4 regions of the Eubacterium sp. AF17-7 genome follow, and region 2 is predicted to be linked to each of the others. Evidence: predicted binding sites of a transcription regulator. Region 2 holds the regulator's gene; each other region holds the start of a gene.

Region 1 (7,946 bases), on a different contig from region 2:
ACGCTATGATAAAAAGATTAATAGAGTATATTATTTTGATTCTACTTACGATAATATTATTTTTCTTATACGATGATGAGATAGTAGGAATGATGCTTGTTATGGAGATAGTGTATTTACCGGTTTCTGTTATTTATATAAATTTGTGCAAATTATTTGTAAATGTACAAATGAAAAATTTGCAGCCTGTTGTAGAAAAAAATGAAAAATGTTCAATATTATTTGAAACAAGCAGTAAAGCATTTATTCCTTCGGTAAATATTGTGCTAAATATAGCTGTCAAAAACAGATTTACGGGAAAAAGTAAAAAGATAAAATTACGTGGGAAAACAAATGGAAAAAATAAGAATGAAATATATTATGACGTTGAGTTTAACCAGTTCGGAAGCGTAATTATCTCATTTGACAGTTATGAAGTACTAGATTGGTTTGGCATTTTTTCTTTAAAGAAAAAAGTCGAAGAGAAAGAAAATATATTAATATATCCGGAATTAAAACTTGTAAATGTAGAGGTAAAACAAAGTACAAGAAAATTTATAACTGAGGCGGACTATTATTCTACATATGAATCAGGAGATGACCCGTTAGAAACTTATCAGATAAGAGAATATAGAGAACAGGACTCAATACATGATATACATTGGAAACTATCAGCAAAAAATGACAAGCTTCTTGTTAAAGAAAGGGGAAAACCTGAAGGGTGTGCAGTGTTGATATGGGTTGATTTCTGTGGCAATAGCAAAGATAAAAAAAGCATAATTGAATCAATAGAAATTGCAACCGATATTTCATTTTCACTGCTTCAGGAAAAATGCAACAATGTGGTTTCATGGTATGACGGACAAAGATTGAAAACAGTTAATTTTAAGATAACATCATTGGAAAATTTATACCAAATGCTAAACGAAATATTGATTACAGATGTACACAAACTACAGGAAGAAAATAGTTATGCATTAAATGATAAATTAGAAAAAGAAAACTATAGCACTGTCATAGAAATGAAATCTAATGGAATTATAAAAATTAATGATAGTGAACTTAGAATAACGAAAAACAAAAATAAAATACAATGGAAAAAATTATATTTTGAAGTATAAAAAACAAATTTATATTAATAAAATTGTCTGAATTATGTTTTAAAATAAAATAGTAAAATAGTTTATTACTAATTTTAAAATTAGCAAATTTCGTTGAAAGGCTTATATAAAATTATGGAGAAAAATGCATTGAAGGGTTGGAATAAAAAAAGCATACTAGATGTTGGTGTTAAAATCTGTATTTTAGTTTTTTTAATTGTGACTTTATTTAATACAATTTTTTACGAATTTAAAATAAATGCAAATATAAAAAGATTGATATTAACTGTATCAATAACATTAATTATTGCGTATATATTTGTATATTGTTTTAAATATATTTACAAATGGATACTTATAATTGGGGGAATGAGTTGTGTAACTTTAGTTACATGGACTTTCGAAAATCCTGAAGTTGCATGTGCTCATCTTATAAGAGGTGTTTCGCCTATTTCTGAAGCCTATTATTCTATTTATAAAAAATATAATAATATTTTAAATTCAAATTATATCCTTGAGTATTCAAATTTAAATAAAATAGGAATTAATAAATATTTGTCATTAAAAGAAATAACTAATGTAAAAGATAACTGGGAATTTTGGGTTATTGTAACATTAGTGATTTTTGTGATTTCGATTACATTTGTCTTAATTACAAAAAAGGAAAAAGGATTTTTCGTGGTTACTTTATTTATGGTAATTCCTATTGCATTAACATGTACTGTTGGAGCATTCCCATCAACTGAAAACTGCTTATTTATAATTGGCGGAGTAATGGTATATAGATTATATTTTGTTTTGAAAAAATATGGAAATGCAATTGGGAGCATAGTTGCCGGAGGGATAGTTTTAACTGTTCTTATGTGTTTGGCTTTTGGAATGAGACCATATATTAAGGAAAATAAAAAAATAAATGAACTTAAATATATTGAGGTAAAATCCAGTATTCAAAATTTTCAACTTAAAGAATTACCTACACAGATATTATCGTTTTTTGGAGGACCGTTTAGAAATGATAAAATAGTTTTGAATGGTAATTTGAATAATAGTAGTGAACGTACAATTACGGGAACAAAAATGCTTAAAGTAACATTAACTCAAATGCCAGAGGGAACGTTTTATATTAAAAATTTTGTGGGTGAAACTTATAAAAACAATAAATGGAGTGAGTTTAGTTTATCTGATTTAGAAAAAGATTCTAGTGGCTATAGATTGATGAAAGAAGCTGACAACCGAAAAAGAATATATGGGGAAACTTACAATAGAATAAATCATTCAAGAGTGCCGGCAGCATTACAAATTGCAACATTAGATGTTTTTGCAGAATGTAAGAATATTGCATTTGTACCATATTATGCAAAAGTCACAGATGATGATACGGTGAATGGACATGGAAATCTAAATTTTATAAGTGGAGAGAATTCAAAAACATATCAGAAATATAATTATTTTCCAATGGAAGATGCTATGGCATTGGATGAGATGGATTATGGTAGTGATTTTGAAGACTGGAAAATTTATGAAAACAAAGTGGCGAAAATTGTAGATGAGCAGATTCCGGACAAATTGAGTAAAATAAGAGAATATAAAAGTAAGATATATTCTGACAATATAGATGATGTATCAAGTAATATTGATAAATTATTTTCAAATGGATTTAAATATACTTTAATGCCGGGAAAGACTCCGTCAGGGCAGGATGTATCAGAGTATTTTTTGACAGAGAGCAGAAAAGGATTTTGTGTTCATTTTGCTACAACTGCAACATTAATGTATAGAATGTGTGGAATCCCAGCAAGATATGTGGAAGGATTCGCAATCCCATCGAGTGCATTTGAAAGAGATAAAAATGGACATTATACGGCAGTTGTGACAGATAAGATGGCGCATGCATGGACAGAAGTGTTGAATTCATATATTGGGTGGGTTGTTAAAGACCATACAATAGCTGACACATCCTTAACTGAAGCTGAAACTGTTAATAGTCCGGAAGAAAAAGAGAATGAAAATGTAACTAATAAAATTGTAGAAGCAACAACTTTACAAAAACAGGCTAATGAGACACAAAGCAATGAAAAGAAAAATACTGATTTAGAAAATTCAAATGAGAGTGACACGAAAAATAGTGATAATACAAACATAAACGGAAATAGAAAAGTGATGGTTGGCATTATGTTGCTAGTTATAATTGCAGTCGTGATTTTATTTGTCGAATTTAATGCATTAAAGAAGAAAAAATTACGAAAATGCAGAAATATGTCTGCTGTTGAAGCGTATACTTATCTTTATTGCGTTGGAAGAAGAATGTGCGCAGACAAAAATAATTTAAAAAGAAAAACATTAAGTGTTGCAAATCCAATAAATGTGAAGGCTAGAAGTTTAAATAAAGGAAACAGAGAAGAATCAAATATAAACAAGAAGAATAATTTGAATAAACAGACAATTGAATATGATGAATTTGAATATATAATGAATGAGTTGGATATTGTGAATAAAGAAGAGTGGAACTGGTTATACAAAAAGGCTTTGGAAGAAAAATTTTCTGATAAAAAGATAGAAAGTGAAGATGAGAAAAAAGCATATTTTATTTATATTAATTTTAGAAATAAATTAATTAAGAAAATGAAAAAAGATAATAGATATGGTAAACTAATTTGGCTTAGAATTAAAGGAATGTAAATTTTATAAACTATAGAAATGTTTTTCCTTTAATTATTTAAAAATTCGATATTTTTCACCTAATTTTTTATATTTCACTAGACAAAGAAAATATAATTTGTTAAAATTATAACAATCTCAGTGGACATAGGGATAACTGCGTGAATTAATGGTATTCACACAAATTTTACATATATTTTAAATGCGGTTTATTGCAAGATATATTGGCCTATGTTATCATTGAACAAGAGTGTGTCGTAAGGGATTACTTAGAATATATATTACAAAAGCGACGCGTAATTAAATTATTTTATATGGAGGATATTTATCATGTCAAAGAAAGTAGTTATTGCAGGCGCATGCCGTACAGCTATTGGTAAAATGGGTGGAGCTTTAAGCACAACTCCAGCACCTGTTTTAGGTTCTATCGTTATTAAGGAAGCTCTTAACAGAGCAGGCGTTCCAGCTGATCAGGTTGATCACGTATATATGGGATGTGTTATCCAGGCAGGCCTTGGACAGAACGTTGCACGTCAGGCAGCACTTAAGGCAGGACTTCCAATTGAAACACCAGCTGTAACAGTTAACGTTGTTTGTGGTTCAGGTCTTAACTGTGTAAATATGGCAGCACAGATGATTCAGGCAGGAGATGCTGATATCGTAGTTGCAGGTGGTATGGAAAACATGTCAATGGCACCATATGCTTTACCACAGGCTAGATTTGGTTACAGAATGAACAACGGAACAGTTGTTGATACAATGGTTAATGATGCTTTAACAGATGCATTTAACAATTACCATATGATGATTACAGCTGAAAACGTAGCTGATCAGTGGGGACTTACAAGAGAAGAATTAGATGAATTCTCAGCTAACTCACAGCAGAAATGTGAAAAGGCTATGGCTGAAGGAAAATTCAAAGATGAAATCGTTCCTGTTGAAGTTAAAACAAGAAAACAGACAATCATCGTTGATACAGATGAAGGACCAAGAGCTGGAACAACAGTTGAAACTCTTAGCAAGTTAAGATGCTGCTCAGGTAAGCCTGATGGAGTAGTTACAGCAGGTAATGCATCAGGAATTAATGATGGTGCAGCAGCAGTTGTAGTTATGAGCGAAGAAAAAGCTAAAGAATTAGGTGTTACACCAATGGCTACATTCGTAACAGGAGCACTTGGTGGTGTTGATCCATCAATCATGGGTGTTGGACCTGTTGCTTCTACAAAGAAAGCATTAGCAAAAGTTAATATGACAATCGATGATATGGACTTAATCGAAGCTAACGAAGCTTTCGCAGCACAGTCTGTAGCAGTTGCAAGAGACTTAAAATTCGACATGAGCAAAGTAAACGTAAACGGTGGTGCAATCGCACTTGGACATCCTGTTGGAGCTTCAGGTTGCCGTATCCTTGTTACATTACTTCACGAGATGCAGAAGAGAGACGCTAAGAAGGGTCTTGCTACATTATGTATCGGTGGTGGTATGGGATGTACTACAATCGTTGAACGTGACTAATAAAAAATAAATGAAATGCAGATGATGGATTGTTAATTGAAGTTAATAACTTTTTAATCTGTTAGAGAATAAGTTAATAATTTTTACATATGCATTTCGTCTTAAGCAATCAGGTGAGCTCTTTCACATATTGAAATAACGGTGATGGGGCTTACCTGTTTGAAGTGTAAATTGTTTTTTTGAGATGGCTCAATATAACAAATATTTTACTTTTATAGCCCAAAGCGTAGAATGCTATTTGCTTTGACTTTTATATTAAGGAGAATAAATATGGAATTTATCACATATGAACAGGAAGGATTTGTAGGTGTTCTTACAATCAACCGTCCAAAGGCACTTAATGCTTTAAATAGCCAGGTACTTACTGAATTAGAAGAAACAATTGATGCAATTGATATTAATACAACAAGAGCATTAATTATCACAGGTGCAGGCGAAAAATCATTCGTTGCAGGTGCAGATATAGGAGAAATGTCAACACTTACAAAAGCAGAAGGTGAAGCTTTTGGTAAAAAGGGAAATGATGTATTTAGAAAGATTGAAACATTAGAAATCCCTGTAATCGCTGCTGTTAATGGATTTGCATTAGGTGGTGGATGCGAAATTTCTATGAGCTGTGATATTAGAATCTGTTCTGAAAATGCAATTTTTGGACAGCCTGAAGTAGGTCTTGGAATTACACCTGGATTTGGTGGAACACAGAGACTTGCAAGAATTGTTGGACCGGGAATGGCTAAACAGATGATTTATACAGCAAGAAACATTAAGGCTGCTGAAGCTTTAAGAATTGGTCTTGTTAATGCAGTATATCCAGTAGAAGAATTAATGGATGCAGCTAAGAAGATGGCTAATGGAATCGCTATGAACGCTCCAATTGCTGTCAGAGCTTGCAAGAAGGCAATTAACGAAGGACTTGAAGTAGGTATGGACGATGCAATCGTAATCGAAGAAAAATTATTCGGTAGCTGCTTCGAAACAGAAGACCAGAAGGCAGGAATGGGTAACTTCCTTGAAAAAGATAAAGAAAAGAAATTAAAGGTAGTACCATTTGCAAATAAATAAGCGGAATGCTGAATTTATATTCAGATAATATTTATATTTTCATTTAGGAGGAAAAACAATGATAGTAGGAGTTATTGGTGCAGGAACAATGGGTGCAGGAATTGCACAGGCATTTGCAATGACAGACGGATATGAAGTACGTCTTTGTGACATCAAGCAGGAATTTGCTGATGGAGGAAAGGCAAGAATTGAAAAGAACATCAACTTCCTTGTTGGTAAAGAAAAAATCACAGCAGAAAAAGGTGCTGAAATTTTGGGAAAAATCCAGACAGGATTAAAAGACATCTGTACAGACTGCGATTTAGTAATCGAAGTTGCTCCAGAAGTAATGTCAATTAAGAAAGAAACATTTAAGGAATTACAGAGCATCGTAAAACCTGAATGTATTTTTGCTACAAATACATCATCATTATCAATCACAGAAATCGGTGCTGGACTTGACAGACCTATGATTGGTATGCATTTCTTCAACCCAGCTGACAGAATGAAGTTAGTTGAAGTTATTGCTGGTGGAAACACACCTAAGGAATTAGTTGAACAGATTAAGACAATCGCTACAGAAATCGGAAAGACTCCAGTAGAAGTTGCTGAAGCTCCAGGATTTGTTGTTAACAGAATCTTAATCCCAATGATTAACGAAGCAATCGGAATCTATGCTGACGGAATCGCTTCAGTAGAAGATATCGATACAGCCATGAAGCTTGGTGCTTCTCATCCAATGGGACCATTAGCATTAGGTGATTTAGTAGGTCTTGATATTGTACTTGCTATTATGGAAGTACTTCAGGCTGAAACAGGTGATCCAAAGTATCGTCCACATACACTTCTTAGAAAGATGGTACGTGCAGGAAAGCTTGGAAGAAAGACTGGCGTTGGTTTCTACGATTACAGCAAATAATACAATATACATGAGAGTTAGGGAGTGCCACTAGTCGATGATTAGTGGTATCCCCTTATATATTTATTTAATTTACATGGAGGAATTTAATAATGGATTTTACATTAAGTAAGAAACATGAAATGGCTCAGAGCCTTTTCAAAGAATTTGCCGAAAATGAAGTAAAACCTCTTGCACAGGAAACAGATGAAAATGAACAGTTCCCTGTAGAGACAGTTGAAAAAATGGCAAAAAATGGTTTCCTTGGTATCCCAGTTCCTAAGGAATATGGTGGACAGGGATGTGATCCTTTAACATACGCTATGTGCGTTGAAGAATTATCAAAGGTTTGTGGTACAACAGGTGTTATCGTTTCAGCACATACATCACTTTGTATCGATCCTATTATGACATTTGGTACTGAAGAACAGAAGCAGAAATACGTAGTTCCACTTGCAAAAGGTGAAAAATTAGGTGCTTTCGGTTTAACAGAACCAGGTGCTGGTACAGACGCACAGGGACAGCAGACAAAGGCTGTTTTCGATAAAGAAACAAATGAATGGGTATTAAATGGTTCAAAATGTTTTATTACAAATGGTAAATATGCAGATATTTATATCATCATTGCAGTTACAGGTAAAGTTGAAAAACGTGGTAGAATGATGAAAGAAATTTCAGCATTCATCGTTGAAAAAGGAACACCTGGATTTTCATTTGGTACAAAAGAAAAGAAGATGGGTATCCGTGGTTCAGCA
Region 2 (7,946 bases):
AATTGTAATACCTGCCTGACCAATAATTGCAAAAATATATGATTTTGTTTTAGATAATACACAAACAAATAATGCCCATACAAATATAAATAAATATAATGTTATTTCGTTAATAATTTTAAAATACATGTTACTCAGCAACAATGAAATGAATATTGCCCCTGTGCCACATCCACTAATTGAAATATAAAGCTTGTTATGTGAATCTTTTTTTAGAAGAAAAATTCCGGCTATCATAAGTGCAAAACTGAAAATATATAAAATTAAAATTTTTGCAGTATCAGATAACATTGGCAATACTAAAGTGGCAAATAAAATTAAACTGATAAAAATTAATACAGAGGCAAAAATTCCCATTAAAGATTTGCCCATGAGTAATTCAAAATTATTGAAATTTTTAGTTGAATTTTTTCTAACACCATTGTCAATGCTAGTGCCTGTAGTAGAAGTGACAGGTGAATAAGGATGAACCTGCCCCTTAGAATAATAAGGCTGTGGTGCAGAACTGTGCCCGGCAGAATAATAAGGTTGTGGATTAACTGTAGGTTTGTCCGCAGAATATGTATTATTATGTTCGGTTTCATTCTCAACAGATAATTTTAAAAGATTTAACTGGTTGTTAAGATAGTCTAATTCTTTTGTTAAGTATTCAATTTTATTTTCGATTATAGCTTTGTCTATGTTTTCTTTATTGTTAGAATACTTTTCAATTAAATCATTTAGTTCTAATCTGGTTTTAATTAGCTTTTCTTCATATTGTAAAATATCGTGCATAAATACCCCTTTTATATACAGAAATAATAAAAAAATAATTCCTGTATGTATACATTATTTTTGAATAAATAATATGCCCGCTACTAAAATACGCATTGTATATTTTGTAGAGAGCATATTGTAAACATTTGTTAATTAAATTGACTGTTATTCAATTACAGTACCAATTTTTCCTCTGATTGCATCTTTAGCTTTAGCAAGGTTAGAAATGATAGCCTTTCTTCCCTTCTTTGCTAATACGAAATTGAGAGATGCATCAATCTTAGGAAGAGAAGTAATAGGATCAAAGTATCCTTTATCAATTAATTCTTCAGCTTCTTTTGTAGTTAAAGTACCGAGTTCTTTAACTTCTCCGTCTACATCAATTGTAAGATTATCACTTGATGTAAGAATCATAAGAGCATCAGCATCTAACATGTCTGCAAGTTTAGCTGCTGTATAATCTTTTTCAATAACAGCACTGGCACCTTTTAATCCTGTACGCTGTTCAAGAACAGGAATTCCACCGCCACCTGCTGCGATAACTAACTGATGAGCATCAACTAAAGCCTTGATTGCATCAATTTCATAAATATCAATTGGCTTAGGACTTGCAATGATTCTTCTGTAGCCTTCATCGCCTTCTTCGTATTCAACGTAGTTACCTTTTTTCTTCTCATTTTCAGCTTCTTCCTTAGTCATAAGACGTCCGATAACTTTAGAAGGAGCGTTAAATGCTCTGTCAAAAGGATCAACTCTTACCTGAGTAATAATAGTACTTACAGGTTTATATAATCCTCTTGAAAGTAACTCTGAACGAATTGCATTCTGTAAATCGAATCCAATATATCCCTGACTCATTGCACTACAGATTGACATAGGTGCAACAGTTCTGTCAGGGTCAAGTCTTGAAAATTCAGTCATTGCAGTCTGAATCATTCCGACCTGAGGACCATTACTGTGAGTAATAACAACATCATATTTTTCTTCTACCAAATCTGCAATAGCTTTTGCAGCAAGTTTTACACGTTCCTGTTGTTTAGGAAATGATTCACTAAAAGCATTTCTTCCTAAAGCAACTACAATTTTTTTGTTAGCCATAAGTAGTCTCCTTTACTGATATCAGGATAAAACCTGATGTAATTTGAGGTCCGTTGAGACCAAAATCTTATAAATATTTTAACTTATAATAAGGAAAAATACAATAAATAAACCGTTTATTCGTCAAGTAAATCGGATAATTCTTCCCATTGGACCATTAGCTCGTCGAGAGTTTCGCTAATTTTATCCTGTTCTTTACTGATTTCGTTTAATTTAGCTGAGTTTTTAGCAATTTCAGGGTCAGCTAAAAGTTCATCTAATTCATTTAAACGCTCTTCATTAGCTTTTATCTTTTCTTCAACTTTTAAAATATCATTTTTCAACTTCCTAATCCTTGCCTGTTCGGCTTTCCTTTCTAAATAATTTTGCTTATTAGTAGAAGCAGAAGGAGTATTAGAAGAAGTTTGCTCTTCTTTTGGAGCATATATTGCTGTAAGTTCGTCCTTCTTTTCTTCGTAATAGTCATAATTTCCAATATAATTTACAATTGCTTTATTTGTTAATTCAATGATACGTGTGGCAGTTTGATTAATAAAATATCTGTCATGAGATACATAAAAAATTGTGCCGGTATAATTGTTTAATGCGTTTTCAAGAATTTCTTTTGAAACCATATCAAGATGGTTAGTAGGTTCATCTAATATAATGAAATTAGCTTCTGAAAGCATTAATTTTGCTAAAGAAAGACGACCTTTTTCTCCACCACTTAAATCTCCTACGCGTTTAAATACATCATCACCTGTAAACATAAAAGCGGCTAACACATTTCTGATTTTTGTGTTTGTAAGATTAGGATAAGAATCGCTCACTTCATCAAACAAAGTATTTGAATCATTTAATGTATGATGTTCCTGATCATAATATCCGATATTAACATTTGTTCCGAGAGTAAAAGAGCCGCTATCTGCAGCAATTAGTCCGTTTATAATTTTTAAAATTGTAGTTTTTCCGGTTCCGTTATCGCCGATAAGAGCAACACGTTCACCTCTCTTAATTTCAAAAGAAATATCGGAAAATAATGATTTGTTATCAAATGACTTTGCTAAATTTGAAACACTTAAAACATCATTGCCACTCGTACAGTTTGGTTCAAGTCTAAGAGTCATGGCATTTTCATATGTATCAGGATTATCGATTACTTCCATTTTACTTAAAGCTTTTTCACGACTTTCAGCACGCTTATAAAACTTTTCCTGTTTATATGAGCGAAGCTTGGCAATGACTTCTTCCTGATGCTTTATTTCAGCCTGTTGTTTGATATAGAGTTTAATTGCTGCTTCTCTAAGTTCTTTCTTTTTAACAGCGTAAGCTGAATAGTTGCCATCGTAAACATGGCAGTGTGTATTTTCTATTTCAACAATCTTAGTTACAATCTTATCTAAGAAATAACGGTCGTGGGCAACGATTACAACAGCTCCGTTATAGTTAGACAAATAAGTTTCTAGCCATTTGATAGAATTTAAATCAAGATGGTTTGTAGGTTCATCCAATAAAATAATATCCGGTTTTTGAATTAAAAGTTTACATAGTGCAACACGGGTTTTTTGACCTCCGGATAAAGTTGAAATTTTTTTATTAAAATCACTGTCTTCAAAACCAAGTCCACGAAGAGTACCATCAACTTCACTTTTGTATGCGTATCCGTTTAACAATTCAAACTGATGATGTAGATTTGTGTAACTGTTAACTATATCATCATAGTTGTCGCATCCGTTGGCCATTAAGGATTCATATTCCCTTAATTTATTTTCCATATCTATAATATTTTGCTTTACGGAACGTACTTCTTCATATATAGAATTGTCTGTATCTAAATTCTGATATTGGGCAAGATAACCAACAGACTTGTCCTTTCCGATAATTACATCCCCTGAATCGGATGAAAGTTCATTCATTATTATTTTTAATATAGTAGACTTTCCGGCTCCATTATTGCCTACAATGGCAGCTTTTTCATGGTCATTTACAAAAAAACTGCAATCGTCAAGAATAACTTCTTCACCATAAGCCTTGCTTATATGATTGCATGATAAAATCATAGGAATCCTCCTGTGTTTGTAGTGTTTTTATATAATCAGCAAAAATAGGCTGATACCACGTAAGATTATAAAACGAAAAGCTAAAACAATCAATGAAATACTGTAAAAGAACAGTGTCAAAAAGAATGATAAATATTTGACAATGTTTGCCCTAAAACATATAATTGAAGTGGTTAAATAACGAAGGAGAATGGAAATGAGAAAAATATCCAAGGCGGTAATCACAAGATTGCCAAGATACTATAGATATTTAGATGAATTAATACAGCAGGATGTCGAAAGAGTTTCGTCTAAAGAATTAAGTGACATGATGAATGTTACGGCCTCTCAGATACGACAGGATTTGAATAATTTTGGTGGGTTTGGACAACAGGGGTACGGATATAATGTTAAATATCTGTATGATGAAATCGGAAAATTATTAGGACTTGATGTGACGCATAAGATGATAATTGTAGGTGCAGGAAATCTTGGACAGGCAATTGCAAACTATGGAAATTTTAGAAACAGAGGTTTTGAAATTACGGCTTTATTTGACAAAAATAAAGATTTAATTGGTAAAAAGACAGTGAATGGGACTGAAATCAGAGACATTTCTACTATAATAGATTATGTGAAAAATGAAAATATTGAGATTGTGGCATTGGCACTTCCTAAAGGACCGGCAACAGATATTGCTGAAAAATTAGTCGAATGTGGAGTGAAGGCATTTTGGAATTTTGCTCACACTGATTTAGGATTTAGCGATGACATAATAGTTGAGAATGTTCATTTATCAGAAAGCTTAATGAAACTTACATATAGAATATCAGAAAAAGCAAATAAAAATAAATAAGAGGTGAAGTACTATGGAAAGAATAATTTCTGGTACGGATATGAAAAAGGTTGATGAATATACAATTAATGAAGTTGGAATCCCAAGTTTAGTATTAATGGAAAGAGCAGCAAAGAGTGTTGCTGATTTAATTGAAGAAACAACAGATAAAAACAGTGAGGTAATTGCTATTGCCGGAACTGGTAATAATGGTGCCGACGGCGTTGCAGTTTGCAGGATGTTATATATAGATGGATATAACACCTGCATTTATATTATGGGAAACATAAATAAAGCAACACAGGAATTCAAAACACAGATTGAGATAGCACAGAAAGTTGGAATTGAAATCAAAGATGCTTCAAGACTGACAAGAGATGAAATGGATAAGAAACATGTAATTGTTGATTCAATATTTGGAGTCGGATTATCAAGAAATGTAGAAGGCGATTACAAAAAGTTAATTGAAGCAATAAATCAAAGCAAGGCTAAAGTTTATGCTGTAGACATTCCATCAGGCCTGAACGCAGATACAGGAAAAGTGATGGGTGTGGCTGTTAAAGCTGATTATACTGTATGCTTTGGAGAACTTAAACTTGGAGCAGTTCTTTATCCGGGAGCAGATTATTGTGGAAAACTATCATTTGATAATATAGGTTTTCCGGATGTTTCCTATAAGAAGTGTGAAACAGTTTATAAATACCACACAAGCGATGATTTAAAACTAATTCCGAAACGACCGAATTATTCTAATAAAGGTACATATGGAAAACTTCTTGTTATAGCAGGTAATAAAGATATAACAGGGGCAGCGTTTTTATGTGCAAAGGCAGCGTTTAGGACAGGAGCCGGACTGGTAAGGATATTTACTGCAAAGGAAAATCGTGAAGTAATACAAAAACTATTACCTGAAGCAATGGTAAATGTATATGATACAGATGATTTTGACAAAAAGGCTTTAGATGCCTGTATAGAATGGGCAAATGTTATTGCAATTGGTCCGGGAATTGGAACGGGTGGAATACAAAAAAATATGGTTGAAGCAGTTCTTGAAAGCAGAAAGAACACGGTAATAGATGCAGATGGAATTAATGTTATTTCACAAAATGTTAAACTAAAAAAAATGCTTCATAAGAATGTAATATTGACACCGCATTTAGGCGAAATGGCCAGATTTGAAAATAAAACGATAGATGAAATAAAGGACAATCTTGTAAAAAGTGCTTTCAATATTAATTATATGTACAATGCAAATGGAATTCTAAAAGATGCAAGAAGCGTTGCTGTTACGCAAGATGATATATACATAAATATGACAGGAAACAGTGGCATGGCGACTGCAGGCTCGGGAGATGTGCTTACTGGAATTGTTGCAGGATTGTTGGCTATTGGGTGCAATGTAGAAAACGCTACAACGCTTGCACCATACATTCATGGAATTGCCGGAGATTTGGTAGCAACAAAGATGCCTAAAGCCTCTATAATGGCTACAGATATAATTGAGGAAATAAAAAATATTATGCCTCAGTAAATAATTGTGACACAATAATGATAAATTTTCATTTAAAACTGTACATAATAGAGATAATTTGGAATTGTAATGTAATAAAAAACGATAAAGATATAAATTCAAATAATTTATAAACGTGGAGAAGAAGAAAATGAAAAGAGAAATATGTGAAGAAGAATATTTTAGGGGCTATGCAGAAATCAATCTGGATGCAATATACAAAAATGTATATGAGATGAAAACAAGACTTAATAAAAATACAGGAGTTGTTCTTGTAATAAAAACAGATGGGTATGGGCATGGAGCAGTGCCTATAGCTAAAGCACTAGATGATTTGTGCTATGGATATGCAGTTGCAACTCCATATGAAGGCAATAATTTAAGAAATCATGGACTTAATAAACCTACATTTTTATTAGGTTATGCGGATGAATCATCGTACGATATGATTATAGAAAAAGAATTAATTCCAGCAATTTTTTCTTTAGAAATGGCAACAAAATTATCAAAGCACGCACAAAAACTTGGCAAAGAAGTAAAGATTAATATTGCTGTTGACACGGGAATGAGCAGAATTGGTTATATTCCGGGAAGTGATGCAGTAAAAGAAATTGTTGAAATAAACAAACTTCCTTTTATAAAAATAGAATCTATATTTACACATTTTGCAAAAGCAGACTATGTTGACAAGTCATTTGCTGACAAGCAGTTTGATGAGTTTGTAAATTTTGTTGATGAAGTAGAAAAAAATGGAGTTAAGATTCCGATACATCAGTGTGCAAATAGTGCAGCAATGATGGAAATGCCAAAGACTTCATTATCATTGTCAAGAGCAGGAATTTCAATGTACGGATTGTATCCATCAGATGAAATGAGCCGTGAAAATATGAAACTATATCCTGCATTATCTCTTCACAGTCATGTAGTTTACGTAAAAACAATTAAAAAAGGAAGAGGAATAAGTTACGGACAGACTTATATAGCACCTCATGATATGAAAATTGCTACAATTCCACTTGGATATGGGGACGGATATCAGAGAAATCTTAGCAATAAAGGATATGTACTCATTAATGGCAGAAAAGTAAATATTGTGGGTAGAGTATGCATGGATCAATTTATGGTTGATGTTACGGGAATGGATGTTAAAGAAGGAGATAAGGTAACTCTTATTGGAAAAGAAGGAGACGAAGAAATAACAGTTGATGAATTAGCAGCATTAGCAGGAACCTTCAATTATGAATTTGTATGTGACTTAAGCAAACGTATTCCAAGAGTTTATGTTAAAGATGACAAAATAGTTGGAACAAAAGATTACTTTGATGACAGATATGACGTTGAGATACAGAGATAAATAGGAAATGGAGATTGGATATGAAAACTAAAAAGATAATAGCGATTCTATTAATTGCTTCTCTTGTAGCATTAAATGTAAATTCTGTATTGATAAAGGCAGATGAAAATAAAATTGCTTTTGAAGACAGTGATATGTTTTATTTATTTAAACCTGTAGATGAAGCAATTGAAGATTTGGTTAAAATAAGCGATATTGATTTTGAAAAACAGGAAAGAACATTATTTATTGAATCTGATAAAGAAATAGAACAGGAAGATTTATGGAATGCTTTAATAGCAAGAAATCCAAGTTTTTGTTATGATATAGAACCATCTGTAGATAGTTATAGTATGCATAATGGAAAATATGTATTTAAAAAGGATGATAAATACT
Region 3 (7,946 bases), on a different contig from region 2:
TATTGTTAAAGGATTCTGAAATACGTGCATTGCAATCTCAGATTAATCCTCACTTTCTCTTTAATGTACTTAATGCTATTGCATGGAAAGCTGAGATGTCTGATAACAATGAAATTTATGATATGACGATTGCTCTTGGAGAATTATTAAAAGCAACTGTAAAATCTAAAAATGACTTTGCAATACCTCTTTCAGAAGAATTAAAATATGTCAAATTTTACAGTTACTTACAAAGAATTAGATTTGAAGACCGAATAAGCATCAACTTTCATATTGATGCAGGTCTTGATTCATATAAAGTTCCTGTATTTTGTATACAGACACTTGTTGAAAATGCTTATGTTCATGGTCTTGAACCAAAAGAAAGTTCAGGTGAACTAAACATTTACTTATACGAAAAATATGAATATCTTCATATTTCAATTGAAGATAATGGTATTGGATTTAATGAAATCCCTGATTTTAATAACCAGGCACCTTCATCTAAAGAATCAGGTACATCTAAAGGGCATACCCACGTTGGTCTTCGTAACCTAAATCGGAGATTAATATTAATGTATGGTCCTGAATGTGCCTTACATATTGAAAGTACTCCTATGGTAAAGACAGCTATTTCATTTAAAATTCCATGTGAAAAATAAGAAAGGTGTGATAGTATGATTTTTCACTTATTAATAGTAGACGATGAATCTATATTTAGAAAAGGCCTCTCTGAATATATAAATTGGGAGACATATGATTGTGTTGTTTCGGCAACAGCAAAGAACGGAACAGAGGCTATTGAAATAATCGAAAGTACTCCTATTGACATTGTAATAACTGATGTAAGAATGCCTTCTCTTGATGGTATCGGACTTGCTAAATACATTTATGAAAATCACCCTGAAATATCTGTTATCATACTTTCAGGATATTCAGAATTTGAATATGCACGTTCTGCAATTCAGTATAATGTTGCAGAATACCTGTTAAAACCGGCTGCAAAAACAGATGTAATAAATGCAGTTCAAAATGTTGCGAAAAAACTAATTGAATCTAAATCTTCTATTAGTAAAAGTGAGCAGGCATTTCTTAAGGATCAATTTTTTCAGGAACTTACAGACCACGTTGTACCTGATGATTCCTTAAACAAGCTATCGGACTTTGATATTAATTTAAACAATTATTATGTAGCTGCATTTCAATTACCGGACGATATGTCAATGGTTGGAACGTTAAAAGATATAATAATCGACAACAAGCTTAACAGTTATTGCTTTAGATATAACAATCTTATTATAAATGTATATTTTGATTATGAAAATGAAGATACATCAGCAATAATTGATAACTGCAACACAATCGTTTCTTCATTTAAAAAGTTTACATCATTAAATGTAAATGCGGGTATAAGCGGTTATCATCACAGTGCACGTGATTTTTCAACAGCTGTTTCAGAGGCAATATTAGCGTTATCATTAAATTTTTATTCCTCTGCCCATGTTGTTGAATTCTCCAGTGATTACGTTGCAGGTAAAGAAACCTTTTCTGCGGATATTAATTTACTGCTACACGATTTTGAAAACTCAGTTATACAGTTAGATTTTAAATCTGCTTCAGATATTTTAGGCTCTATATTTAATAAACTTGAAAACAATTTTTCTGATGAAAATACTGTTAGAAGCATCTGCACTCAAATTTATCTTATTTGCTATAGAGTAATGCTTAAAAGTAATACTCTTCCTACAGAAGATGAATATATAAATAAAATAAATTCAGTTTCAGATTTCTTCCAGTTAAAAGAAACTGTCAGAAATCTTATAGATGATGTAAAAAAACAATTAACCCAGTCCTCTAAAAAATATAGTTCTTTCATAGAGGAAACAATTATATACATCAAAGAACATATTGCTGACGATTTGTCACTTGAGCTTATCGCACAAAATGTTCACACTAATGAATCCTATTTAAGCAGAACTTTCAAAAAAGAATGTGGTCATTCAATTGTAAGTTACATTACAATGCTTAGAATCAGTATGGCTAAGGATTTCTTAGCAAATACAAACCTTAAAACATTTGAAATATCTGATAAAATAGGAATTCATGACCCTGCATATTTTTCTGTTATTTTTAAGAAGAATACAGGTCTTAGCCCGAAGGACTATAGGAATCAATTCGTAAGATAATTATTAATACTTTAAGAACTAACATGTTATGTTATTAACATTAGTTATATATTAAGATGTCAGCGTCAAAAGGTTCAAGCCCACATGCGTTTGCTCATAAGTAGGTAAAAGACCTTAGAGCTCACCCTGACATCATATTAATTAACTTTTACAAAATATTGAAAGGAGATTTTAATATGGCAAACAGAATAATGTTAAATGAAACATCTTATCACGGTTCAGGTGCAATTAACGAAATTGCAACAGAAGCAAAGGCTCACGGATTCAAAAAGGCTTTTGTATGTTCAGATCCTGACTTAATCAAATTCAACGTTACATCTAAGGTTACAGATATCTTAGATAAAAACGACTTGGCTTATGAAATATATTCAGATATCAAAGCTAACCCAACAATCGAAAATGTACAGCATGGTGTTCAGGCTTTTAAAGATTCTAAAGCTGATTACATTATTGCAATTGGTGGTGGTTCTTCAATGGATACAGCAAAAGCAATCGGAATAATTATTGCAAATCCGGAATTTGAAGATGTAAGAAGTCTTGAAGGCGTAGCGCCTACTAAAAAGCCTTGTGTTCCTATTATTGCAGTACCTACTACTGCAGGAACAGCTGCTGAAGTTACAATTAATTATGTTATTACAGATATTGAAAGAAAACGTAAATTTGTATGCGTTGACCCACATGATATGCCAATTATCGCTATCGTAGATCCTGATATGATGTCTTCAATGCCAAAGGGACTTACAGCTTCTACCGGTATGGACGCCCTTACTCACGCCATCGAAGGTTACACAACAAAGGCTGCATGGGAAATGACAGATATGTTCCATTTAAAGGCTATTGAAATTATTAGCAAATCTCTTAGAGGCGCAGTTGAAAATACTAAGGAGGGTCGTGAAGGAATGGCTCTAGGTCAGTACATTGCCGGAATGGGATTTTCAAATGTAGGGCTTGGAATTGCTCACTCAATGGCTCATACTTTAGGTGCTGTTTATGACACTCCTCACGGTGTTGCATGTGCCATGATGCTCCCTATTGTTATGGAATATAATCAGGAATGTACCGGTGAGAAATATCGTGAAATTGCCCGTGCAATGGGTGTTAAAGGCGTTGATGAAATGTCAACTGATGAATACAGAAAAGCAGCAATTGATGCCGTTAAGCAATTGTCAACTGATGTAGGAATTCCTTCAAAGCTTGATGCAATCAAAGAAGATGATTTACCTTTCCTTGCCAAGTCTGCTGCTGCAGATGCTTGCGCACCTGGAAATCCTAAAGATGCAAGTGTTGATGACTTTATAGAATTATTTAGAAAAATTATGTAAGAATATTTGAGAGTGTGAAATACTCTCTGTAAATCCGTATTTCTATTTAGTTTTATAAAACAAAATAAAAGTCGAAGCTTATTTCAAAAAGTTTCGGCTTTTATTCATATTATATACTCAGTCACAAGAAAGAGCATTGTGTTTTGATTTTAATCACTAACTCAATGCTCTTTTTGTTAAATTCGTTTCTTTTTTTCTTCTTTTTTACTATACTTAATTAACAGCATTTCTACTCCAATATTTTCATCCATAGCCCCTCTCTTTATAAGTTGCTCTGTTTTTATACTTTCAGCTAACCCGTCCTTAAGTTCTCTCATTTGAAAGTTTCTTGCCTGTTGTATGCTTTTCCCTGCTATAAACGCCTGAACTCCCATGGCTTTTGCCACATCATTTTTACCCATGCCCTGATTTGATAAATCTTTTGCCTGTAGCATAAGATTAAATTGTCTTGTAATCATATACAAAATACGCATCGGTGGTTCCTTAGCTGCTATGAGTTCATAATATGAATCAAGCGTCTTTTTCTGATTCTTTGTAGAAATGGCATCAATCATATCAAATATTTTGACAGACATCTGAGTTACGCATACTGCATCTATTGCATCTTTATCAACTACGTCTGTTTTCATACAATAACAGATTAACTTTTCTATCTCAGTGGACAATGTTTCCATATCCGTTCCTACTTTTTGAAGCAAATACATCATATTTGCTTTTGTTATACGTTTTCCTGCATTTGCAAATAATCTGGCAGCCCATACACTCAAATCACCTTCTGTCTGGCTTGTCATTTCGCAAATATATCCACTTGCCTTTACTGCTTTGTATAATTTACTTCTCTTATCTATATTGCTTTCTACAAACAACATAATTGTGCTTTCAGGAATTGACTTAACATATTCAGCAAGTTCATCTCCACCTGACTTAAACATCTCTGTGTCTTCAAGCACTACTAATCGATATTCAGCCATAAACGGCATTGTTTCAGCCACGTCGATAATTTCCTTTACATTAAGACCCTTTCCTTCATAAAAGTTAGAATTCATGGTATCTCCACCATTTATTGCCTGAATAAGCTGATTTTTATAATTTTTAACAAGATACTCTTCTTCACCGCATAGCAAATAAACTCTTTTAAACTTTCCTGTCTTTATATCTTCTGATAATGTTTTCATTTTTATTTCTTATATCCTTATTACTTAATTAAATGCACAAATAATTTTAGCACAGAAATTCATTCCATTCATCTATTTTATTCTAATGTATCATATTTTTATTTTTTTACGGAAAAGATTTTCATTTTCTATAACATATTTATGCTTCACAAACAATTCTTCTAAATAGTCGGTTCATTTTACTTTGGATTATCGTATTATTACTGATAATATTTAGCAAATCTCTTTTTAACATTCGATTTCATTTTGCACATAAAATCTATCACTCCATCCTAAAGTCAATCTCGCCAATTAAATCTGTTCGCAATATTTCTGTATTATGCATATTTAATCTATCTATGGTTTCTATATGAGGATGTCCATAGCTATTTCCCTCACCGCATGAAATCACGCTGTATTTGGGACTGACCTTGCTTAACAGCTTTTCTGAAGAAGAAAACCTTGACCCATGGTGTGGAACCTTTAATACTGTATATTTTTGTGCCAAATTTTTTTCAATATTATTTTCTACCTCACTGCTTATATCTCCTGTTAAAAGCATTGAAAAATTTTTATACTTTACATCAAGTACAGTGCTGTTATCATTTTTGTCATCCATTTGATTTTTAATATCTGGATTTATGCATTTAATTTTTAATGGCCCTGCCTCTATTGAATCACCATTTTTCAAATAAAGCACCTCTACACCCATTGCATGGGCTAATTTCTCCATCTCCACATATTCATCGTCTTTATTTAAAAGCTTTGGCAATACTATATTTCTGACCTTTATTCCTCCGTTGTCTGACTGTTCTAAAAGCTCTCTTACCCCACTTACATGGTCATTATCAAGATGGCTGATTATTGCATAATCAATCGCCCTTATTCCTTTGTATTTAATAAACGGAATTATTCTGTACTTCCCTACATTTTTAACATCACTGCTTCCTCCGTCAACAGTTATAAAAGCATCATGTGTCCGAATCGCAATTCCATCTCCCTGCCCTACATCAAGAAAATTAACTTCAAATCCCGTAAATATATGCACAAATAAACTTATCGTTATTATTATGAAACTTCCAAAAACAAATATAATTTTTTTAATGAAAATTTTTCTCTTTTTTGCTTTCTTACTCTTTTTGCTTTCGACAATTTGCCCTGTTTTTGGTATTATCTTTTTACTCTCCTTATCCTCACTTTTCTTTAGATATATTTTCATTCCTATGCACATGCCTGCAATCGTACAATAATAAATTATAACCACAAATATATTGGGTTTGCCACATATCATATTATAAAATGGAATATGCTCTACTATCGTGCATAACAAACCATACAACTTTATAATTAGACACGCCGGCAAAATAGTTATCTTTCCAATAATTACAAACAAATATGAAGAATATAGTCCCACAAATCCACTCGCTATAACGATTCCCATTAATGGAACAATAATTAAATTTAGTAGTACTGAATACATTGGTATCTGATAATAATTCCAGGCTATAATAGGGTTCATAACAATAGTGATGCACAAGCTAAATCCAAATGCACTCCACCTTTTTCCTTTTATATCCATAAATTTTTCTGTTATTTTCCATACAAAATTCGCTCCTATTATTGCCGCAAATGACATTTGAAATCCACTGTTTATTATTACCATCGGATTACTGCATACAATAAGTAAAAATGCTAACGCTATCGCATTTATCCTATCATTTTTTCGTCCCAAAACTTCGCCGGCAATATTCATTATAAACATAATTGTTGCCCTTACTGTCGCCACCCCGAATCCGGTCATCATTGAAAATAACAAGATAATTGAAATTGAAAAAAACGCTGCCGGTATAAATTTAAGTTTCTTTCTAATTAATGAATACACAAACAAGCCGATTAATGAAATGTGTAACCCGGAAATTGCCAAAATATGTGAAATTCCATTCATTTGATATAGTGACTTAATATCGTCATTAATATCATTCTTATTACCAAGCAAAATTCCCTGTATAATCCCTCCGTTTTCCAGGTTACATATCTTAAAAACACCTACGTTATTATCATTGCAAATCTTTTTAAGTTGCCTTGTATAACTTTTCTTCAAATCATATAATCTCTGTTTTATAAGGTTTGTCTCATTAGAAGTTATCTCTACACTGCAATTTGCTATTTCTCCATACATTCCAAGAGACTGATAGTATTTGTCTGAATCAAAATTTCCTTTGTTTCGTGCTTTGTCAAATCTATTAATTATGCCTTTGCATTTAACATTGTTGCCGATAGATACAGATAACTCTTCTTTCGTTTCAAAAATCAAATTTACATCCTTTATTTTTTTCAAATTTCTTTTATTATTTTCTGCTAAATTCTCTATCGTTGTTTTTATTTTGTATCTAAATCCATATTTTGTGTCTGTTATCTGTAAAATTTCTCCATTAACAACGATTGTTTGTCCATTCATCTCATCTATTGATTTCTTTTTAGAAAGTTCTCCCTCAGTAATCAAATATCCAACAACCATAAAGCATAAACTTAATGTCATTAACATTACCTTTTCAATCTTTTGCTCCCTGTTTTTAAATAGTAGTAAAATAAATGAAAGCAAAACAAGCAGCACTGTTACAAATAACAATGCTGCCTGTGCATATATAGCTATCACCTCTCCAAGTACAAAAGCCAATGTTATTGTTAATATTGGTCTTTTAATAGCTATTCTCCTTCTTTTGTTTCATTTTCAATATAATCTAAGTTTCTAATGAAAGCGTTGTCTAACTTCACTCCTTTAAAACTTACATTTGTATCTCCATTTACCATTATCTGAACTTTATGAACATAGTTAAGTTCTGATAATGAATTTACTATAGAATATATTGCAAGTTCAGGAGAACCAACTATCTGTTCTGTCAGAAAATTTGAATTGAAATTTACATAACAGATATTATCAGTAGTCATAACGCTGATTAACTTTATATCTTTTGAAAAAATTCTATTGTATTCCTTTTCATCCGGACCTTCTATTAGTCTCTTTACAATAAATTCTTCTTTAGATTCTTCTCCTGTATAATTTTCCATAACATCACATTCTTTTAAATTAGAACTATCTTCATTTCCGTAATAGAGAATAAATCTTGTTGAAAATACAATGTTATTATCACTACCATAATTATCCACAAAATCAGTGGCCTGCATATTTCCTATAATAGTTCCATCTCTTCTTGTCAACGCACTGTCATTAACGGTAAATGCAACATAATCTACAGACTCAATCTGAGTTAAAGTAAGAACTACTGCTGCTCTTATTAACACTT
Region 4 (7,946 bases), on a different contig from region 2:
AGAATGCAAAAAGAACAGTATTTGCGTAATTATCTCATAAATCGTGTTATGAATGAAATTGATGATGTAAAACTTAACGGACATAAATTTAAAAGGCTTCCCGGAAACGCAAATTTTAGTTTTAAAAATATAAACGCTGCTAAATTGGTTGAAGATATGGGAAATGAAGGCATTTGTATTTCAGCAGGCTCGGCCTGTGCGGCGGCAGGAGGAAAACCGTCGCAGGTTATTATGGCTATAAATGTTCAGAAAGAGTATGCTTATGGAACAGTAAGAATAACTATATCACATGAAAATACAAGAGATGAAATTGACAGGACAGTAGAAATAATGAAAAAGTTAATAAAACTGCAAAGAGAACAGTAGAAAACTAATGAATTATATAAAAGTAAAAGCATCCGCATAAACATCATTGTTATAAAATAAGTTTGTGGGGATGTTTTTATATGTATTCAATAATCTTTGAATTTCAACAGTAAAATTATGAAATAAAACAGTAAAATTATGAAATAAAACAGTAAAACTATGAAATAAAACAGTAAAACTATATCATAAAATATCAAATAAATATAATGAAACAGAGAAAAATGTAATAACTTTGTTACCTAAATATTACATAAGTCCGAAATTTATTAAATAAAGATTAACTTTGTCAAAATCTGTTGTTTTTTGTTGTTTATATGATAGAATGGCTATGGCTATTACGAAAATTATTGGCCTTAAATAACATTACTTAAAGAAAAGGCAGATTACAATAATGCTGGTTAGTAAGAGGAAAGATAATATGAAAATGATGAATAATAAGAAAAACAATAGGACAAGTATAGTTTTAGGCACGATAATGATTGCTATCATAGCAGCTATTATTATTTGTGTAGAAGGAGCAGGATTTGGGCTTGAATCTAAAATGATTAAATCATTAGCAGATAATATACATGAAAATGTACCTGAGGCACAAACTTACAAAAGTAAGTATAGAAAAGCAAACAGACATGATAGTGAAAATGAAACTACAAGAACAAAAAGAGAATATGGAAAATATTTGTTTGTAGGAGATTCCAGATATAAGGGAATGGAAAAAGCAAATGCGACAGATGAAGATGTGTTTATTTGTGAAGTTGGTGAAGGATACGACTATTTGATAAACCAGATGAATAATATAAAGTATGAGATTGATGATAATACAGCATTAATTATAGGATTAGGAGTTAATGACTTAGTAAACATCGACAAATACGTAGATAAAATAAATGAAATGTCACAGACATTTGATTGTCAGATTTATTATATGCTTGTAAATCCTGTAGATGAAGAACAGGAGACATATAGTGGTTATCACATTAAGAATGATGACATAGATTATTTTAATCAGGAAATCATAGACAGATTAGATGAAAATGTCATTGTAATAGACACAAACAGTTATTTGAATGCCATCGGATTTGAAACTCAGGATGGACTTCATTATACAGAAGAAACTTACGAAAATATTTATAATTATATAAAGTCACAGTTATAAAATAATTGTGTATGACACAGGCGGAGGAAGAGATGTTATTTTGCAGTAATCAGTTTATATTTTATTTTTTACCGATAGTGATATTGATATATTTTTTAGTACCAATGAAGTTTAAAAATATATGTTTATTTATCGCAAGCTTAATATTTTATGCAGTCGGTGAAATGAAATATGTTCCATTAATTTTATTATCGCTGACAGTAAATTATTTTGCAGCTATTTTTATCAGAAAATTTCAATATGATAATCAGATACTTGAACATAATGGAGAAGAAAAAAATAATTATGACAAAATAACATTAATCGTAGCTTTAGTATATAACTTCCTGTTTTTATTTGTGTTTAAATATTTTACTTTTTTTACGGGAATAGAAACAAGTCTTACATTACCACTTGGAATTAGTTTTTACACATTCCAGATAGCATCTTATGTTATTGATGTTTATACAAAGAAAACAAAAGCAGAAAAGAACTATATTAACTTAGGAGTTTATCTTTGTATGTTTCCGCAACTTATCGCAGGACCGATTGTTGTATATAAGGACATTGCTAAACAGATAAGAAAAAGAAAAGTATCATTACTTTTATTGCAGGATGGAATAAGAATTTTTATTATGGGTCTTGCATCAAAAATGCTTTTGGCAAATATAATGGGAATGTGCTGGGAGTCAATCAAGACTTACGGAATTGCAAGCATATCAACTCCAATGGCATGGATTGCGATGTTTGCATATACATTCCAGATTTACTTTGATTTTTATGGATATTCACTTATGGCAATAGGTCTTGGAAAAATGTTGGGATTTAAAATTCCAAGAAACTTTAACAATCCATATATATCAACATCCGTTACTGAATTTTGGAGAAGATGGCATATTACTCTTGGAAGCTGGTTTAGAGATTATGTTTATATTCCGCTTGGTGGTAATAGAAAAGGATTTGCAAGAACAATATTTAATATGTTTGTGGTATGGGGACTTACGGGATTGTGGCATGGAGCAAGCTGGAATTTCGTATGTTGGGGATTGTTGTTCTTTGTATTATTGACAATAGAAAAGCTTGGATTAAAAAATATATTAGATAAATATCCTGCACTTGGACATTTATATATAATATTTATAATTCCGATGAGCTGGATGATATTTGCACTTGATAAAATGGGAGACATAAAATTATATTTTGCAAAATTATTCCCAATGATTTCACATGTAAGCACAGAATTTGTAAACAAATTAGATTATGTTGATGCGATAAAACATTACGGAATATTCTTTGTATTTGCAGTTATCTTTAGTTTAAGTATTCCAATGAAGATATTTGAAAAATATAGAAGAACAAAAGTAGCGTCAGTAATTTTGATTATAATATTCTGGGTATGTGTGTATAGAATGAGTACAGCGGCAAGCAATCCGTTTTTGTACTTTAGATTTTAAAAATGATAATAACCTCTTAGCGGATTAAGGTTTAAGTTAATATTTATATTTTAACAGGAGAAAACAGATGGATAAAAAGGCTATATTTGATAAATATGGATTCTTGATTGTGATGGTTGTATCTGTTGTGATTTTTGGAATATTTCTGGGAACAAAAGACATAATAAAATACAACGAAACTAAAAAGATAGCGGAACAGGAAAGTAAAGAGAATAAAGGAAAAAAAGTAATCCAAAGTGATACCGGAGAAATCCGGATAGTTACGGATGAATCGGGAGAAACTCAGACAGAAGCCGTTACAGAGGAAAAACAGCATCGTGATTTTGTAACTGTAGATGAATCATATTTGGATGGAGCCTTATTTATAGGAGATTCAAGAACACAGACAATATCTTTGTATGCAAATTGGGATAAAACAGTATTTTACGCAGAACAGGGTGTGTCCGTATGGAAGATTTTAGATGAAAAAATCGTTAAATCAGGAAAGAAAAAAATAACTGTAAAAAAAGCCCTTGAAAAAAATAAATTTGAAAAAATTTATATAATGCTTGGAATAAATGAAATTGGAACAGGAACAGCAGATACATTTGCTGAGCAATATGGTAAAGTAATAAATACTATTAGAGAAAAACAGCCTGATGCAATAATATTTATTCAAAGTATTATGCATGTGACAAAAAAGAAAGACAAAGAAGAAACTTATATAAAAAATAAGGAAATAGATAAAAGAAATAAGAAACTTAAGGAACTTACAAACGGATACGACATAATATGGCTTGATGAAAACGAAGTGTTTGATAAAAAAGATACAGGGGCTCTTGACCCTAAATACACAAGTGATGGAGTTCATCTTATGCCTTCATGTGTGCCAAGATGGAAACAGTTTTTCCTTGAACATGGAATAGTAAAATAGGATAAATTAATCTTTATAATAAAAATGAAAAAACTACAAAACTTCAGATTGTTAAATGAAGTTTTGTAGTTTTTTTAGTTATTCATTAATATTTTTAAAATTAAAATGTTCTATAAGTTGTGCGGCTTTGTCAAAACCATATCCTATATTATCAGCAACATGGGCATCGGAGCCTACAGCCACAAGTTTTCCACCAAGATCTTTATAAAATGAAAGCATATCAAAGTGGGGATTTACAAAATCCATTCCTTTTGCAAGTGCACCGGTATTAATTTCTAAAGCAATATTTTTATGAATTATTTCTTTAAATATCTGTTCGACAATGTTGAAATAATCACTACAATTATAGTTTTTATCTTTATTTGGCGCATATCTGACTATGTAGTCTAAATGGCCTAATGTATTGAATGAATTAAACAATTTTAATGCATCAAGTAAAGTTGAAAAATAAGTCCTGAAAGCATCAGCTTCATTACGATTTTCCCAAAATTCAGAATAATATGGGTCCATGTTGTCTACAATATGACAGGAGCCAATGACATATTCAAATGGATATGATTGTAAAAAATCAGCATTTTTTTTGTAGTTGTCGCATGTAATGCCAAGCTCAACTCCAATATGAAGATTGATTTTTGAAGAGTATTTATCTTTTAATATGTTTAATTCATTAAAATATGAATCGGTATCTATATCAAATGATTCACCCGGAACAGGCCAGAACCAGTCCTGGTGGTCAGTGATGCAAATATCTTTCATATTTAAACTTATGGCTTTGTTTATTATATTTTCCAAATTCTCATCTGAATCAGCAGAAAATTTAGAATGTACATGAAAATCAGATAACATAACGTATATTCTCCTTATGTAATATGTATTGCAACTTGTTAATGTTTCAGATTCAGGTATAAATATATATTCCAAACACGTTGTTTTTCTTATTTTGCTGCGCCGTTTATAATAAATAAAAAAGTAAAACTCGCCTAAAGGCTCAAACATTACTTTTTTATTTACACTATGCTCGCAAAATTGCGAAAAACTTCCTATCGTTTGTTATATATATTTATACCTGAATCTGAAATAATTACAAATTAGCAAAGAAAAAAATTATGAGTAGAATATAACAAATTTTGCTGAAAATTACTATATTAATGAGAAGATAAAAGTAAAAACGTTTTATTTGTCAAAAAATTAACAAAATATGAGAAAAATGCAAAAAACTTCTTGATATTTGGAAAGTATTTATGTAGAATAATCAATAGGTTAATATTAATTAACAAAATATATCTTATTTAATAGGAGGACAATTAAATGTCAGTTAAAGTTGCAATTAACGGTTTTGGACGTATCGGACGTCTTGCTTTCAGACAGATGTTTGGAGCAGAAGGTTATGAAGTAGTAGCTATCAATGACTTAACAAGTCCTAAGATGTTAGCTCACTTATTAAAGTATGATTCATCACAGGGTAAATATGACAAGGCTGAAACAGTTTCAGCTACAGATGATTCAATCATCGTTGATGGAAAAGAAATCAAGATTTACGCAGAAGCTGATGCTTCAAAGTGTCCTTGGGGCGAATTAAAAGTAGACGTAGTATTAGAATGTACAGGTTTCTATACATCTAAGGCTAAAGCACAGGCTCATATCGATGCTGGTGCTCGTAAGGTTGTTATTTCAGCTCCAGCTGGAAACGATCTTCCAACAATCGTTTACAATACAAACCACGAAACATTAAAGGCAGATGATACAATCATTTCAGCTGCTTCATGTACAACAAACTGCTTAGCACCTATGGCTGATGCACTTAACAAGTACGCTCCAATCCAGAGTGGTATCATGTTAACAATTCATGCTTACACAGGTGACCAGATGACTCTTGACGGACCACAGAGAAAAGGTGATTTAAGAAGATCAAGAGCTGCAGCAGTTAATATCGTACCTAACTCAACAGGTGCTGCTAAAGCTATCGGATTAGTTATTCCAGAATTAAACGGAAAATTAATCGGTTCTGCACAGAGAGTTCCAGTTCCAACAGGTTCTACAACAGTTCTTACAGCTGTAGTTAAAGGAAAAGATATCACAGTTGAAGGTATCAATGCAGCTATGAAGGCAGCTTCAAACGAATCTTACGGATACAATGAAGACGAAATCGTATCAAGCGATATCGTTGGAATGAGATATGGTTCATTATTTGATGCTACACAGACAATGGTATCAAAGGTTGATGATGATACTTATGAAGTACAGGTTGTTTCATGGTATGACAATGAAAACTCATACACAAGCCAGATGGTTAGAACAATCAAATACTTCTCAGAATTAGCATAATAAATAAGAAATCTTTAAATAAGATCCATAAGGGTCCGGTCTTAATTGGACCGGACCCTTTTATATTGCGCTGATAATATGAATGTCACATCTATATGGATGTACATTTCATGGGCGCATATAATCTTGGAATAAAGTTTATACTGATTCCGGGATTTATGAGACTACGCGCATGACGCGCTTAAATGAAAGGAGCACATATAATGCTTAATAAGAAATCAGTAGATGATATCAATGTAAAAGGACAGAGAGTGTTAGTTCGTTGTGACTTCAACGTACCATTACAGGATGGAAAAATCACAGACGAAAACCGTTTAGTAGCAGCTTTGCCAACAATAAAGAAATTAATAGCTGATGGTGGAAAGGTAATCCTTTGCTCACATCTTGGAAAGCCAAAGGGAGAACCAAAGCCGGAATTATCATTAGCACCAGTTGCAGTAAGACTTTCAGAATTATTAGGACAGGAAGTTAAATTCGCAGCAGATCCTGAAGTAGTAGGACCAAATGCTAAGGCTGCAGTTGAAGCAATGAAAGACGGAGATGTTATTCTTCTTGAAAACACACGTTATCGTGCAGAAGAAACAAAGAACGGAGAAGAATTCAGCAAAGAATTAGCTTCACTTTGTGATGTATTTGTAAATGATGCGTTCGGAACAGCTCACAGAGCACATTGTTCAAACGTTGGTGTAACAAAATTTGTTGACACAGCAGTTGTAGGATACTTAATGCAGAAGGAAATCGATTTCCTTGGAAACGCAGTTAACAATCCGGAAAGACCATTCGTAGCTATCCTTGGTGGAGCAAAAGTTTCATCAAAGATTTCAGTTATTGAAAACCTTCTTGAAAAGGTTGATACATTAATCATCGGTGGTGGTATGGCATACACATTCATGGCTGGTCTTGGTGAAGAAGTAGGTAAATCACTTCTTGAAGAAGATTACAAAGAATATGCTGTAAACATGATGAAGAAAGCTGAAGAAAAGGGTGTTAAGTTATTAATCCCTGTCGATACAGTAGTTGGAGATAACTTCTCAAATGACTGCAACTTCAAGGTTGTAGGACGTGGAGAAATCCCAGCTGATATGGAAGGTTTAGATATCGGACCAAAGACAGCAGAATTATTTGCTAATGCTATTAAAGGAGCTAAGACAGTTGTATGGAACGGACCAATGGGATGTTTCGAAATGCCTAACTTTGCTAATGGTACAATTGCAATTGCTAAAGCTATGGCAGATCTTAAAGATGCTACAACAATCATCGGTGGTGGTGATTCAGCAGCGGCAGCTAACCAGTTAGGATTTGGTGATAAGATGTCACATATTTCAACAGGTGGTGGAGCTTCTCTTGAATTCCTCGAAGGTAAGGAATTACCAGGTGTTGCAGCAGCAAACGATAAGTAGGATATACAATATTATATAAGGCATCATCAGCAGTTAAAGGCTTAATATGCTTTTAACTGATATGTCTTAAATATAGAGGAGATTATATAATTATGAGAAAGAAAATTATCGCAGGTAACTGGAAAATGAACAAAACTCCTAGTGAGGCAGTTGCTTTAATCAATGAATTAAAACCTTTAGTAGCTAATGAAGATGTAGATGTAGTATTTTGTGTACCAGCTATTTCAATAGTACCGGCTATGGAAGCAGCAAAGGGTTCAAACATCAACATCGGTGCTGAAAATATGTATTTTGAAGAAAGTGGTGCATATACAGGAGAAATAGCTCCTAACATGTTAACAGATGTTGGAGTTAAG

Evidence for each region. The regulator Rex, encoded in region 2, represses fermentation and respiration genes when NADH is low (regulators of the CRP and FNR family bind a similar motif). The targets are predictions, from matches to a motif close to ATTGTTAANNNNTTAACAAT.
Region 1: the regulator Rex is predicted to act here: its motif matches at 3,855-3,874, upstream of DWW96_RS05550 (acetyl-CoA C-acetyltransferase).
Region 3: the regulator Rex is predicted to act here: its motif matches at 2,188-2,207, upstream of fucO (lactaldehyde reductase).
Region 4: the regulator Rex is predicted to act here: its motif matches at 5,042-5,061, upstream of gap (type I glyceraldehyde-3-phosphate dehydrogenase).

The regions. Positions count from the first base shown of each region.
Region 1 is NZ_QTWU01000003.1:119,023-126,968, reverse strand. It holds gene DWW96_RS05560 (DUF58 domain-containing protein) at 6-1,100, shown strand; gene DWW96_RS05555 (transglutaminase-like domain-containing protein) at 1,215-3,758, shown strand; gene DWW96_RS05550 (acetyl-CoA C-acetyltransferase) at 4,068-5,252, shown strand; gene DWW96_RS05545 (enoyl-CoA hydratase-related protein) at 5,523-6,314, shown strand; gene DWW96_RS05540 (3-hydroxyacyl-CoA dehydrogenase NAD-binding domain-containing protein) at 6,373-7,212, shown strand; gene DWW96_RS05535 (acyl-CoA dehydrogenase) at 7,305-7,946, shown strand, end outside.
Region 2 is NZ_QTWU01000009.1:45,471-53,416, forward strand. It holds gene DWW96_RS08955 (DUF2339 domain-containing protein) at 1-774, opposite strand, end outside; gene arcC (carbamate kinase) at 922-1,854, opposite strand; gene abc-f (ribosomal protection-like ABC-F family protein) at 1,971-3,893, opposite strand; gene DWW96_RS08970 (redox-sensing transcriptional repressor Rex) at 4,084-4,728, shown strand; gene DWW96_RS08975 (NAD(P)H-hydrate dehydratase) at 4,742-6,238, shown strand; gene alr (alanine racemase) at 6,369-7,571, shown strand; gene DWW96_RS08985 (transglutaminase domain-containing protein) at 7,592-7,946, shown strand, end outside.
Region 3 is NZ_QTWU01000005.1:13,836-21,781, reverse strand. It holds gene DWW96_RS06625 (histidine kinase) at 1-641, shown strand, start outside; gene DWW96_RS06620 (response regulator) at 657-2,165, shown strand; gene fucO (lactaldehyde reductase) at 2,342-3,487, shown strand; gene holA (DNA polymerase III subunit delta) at 3,664-4,662, opposite strand; gene DWW96_RS06605 (DNA internalization-related competence protein ComEC/Rec2) at 4,925-7,318, opposite strand; gene DWW96_RS06600 (GerMN domain-containing protein) at 7,348-7,946, opposite strand, start outside.
Region 4 is NZ_QTWU01000002.1:15,291-23,236, forward strand. It holds gene DWW96_RS03360 (cysteine desulfurase family protein) at 1-366, shown strand, start outside; gene DWW96_RS03365 (hypothetical protein) at 785-1,519, shown strand; gene DWW96_RS03370 (MBOAT family O-acyltransferase) at 1,624-2,952, shown strand; gene DWW96_RS03375 (GDSL-type esterase/lipase family protein) at 3,020-3,865, shown strand; gene DWW96_RS03380 (histidinol-phosphatase HisJ family protein) at 3,944-4,711, opposite strand; gene gap (type I glyceraldehyde-3-phosphate dehydrogenase) at 5,174-6,190, shown strand; gene DWW96_RS03390 (phosphoglycerate kinase) at 6,394-7,590, shown strand; gene tpiA (triose-phosphate isomerase) at 7,680-7,946, shown strand, end outside.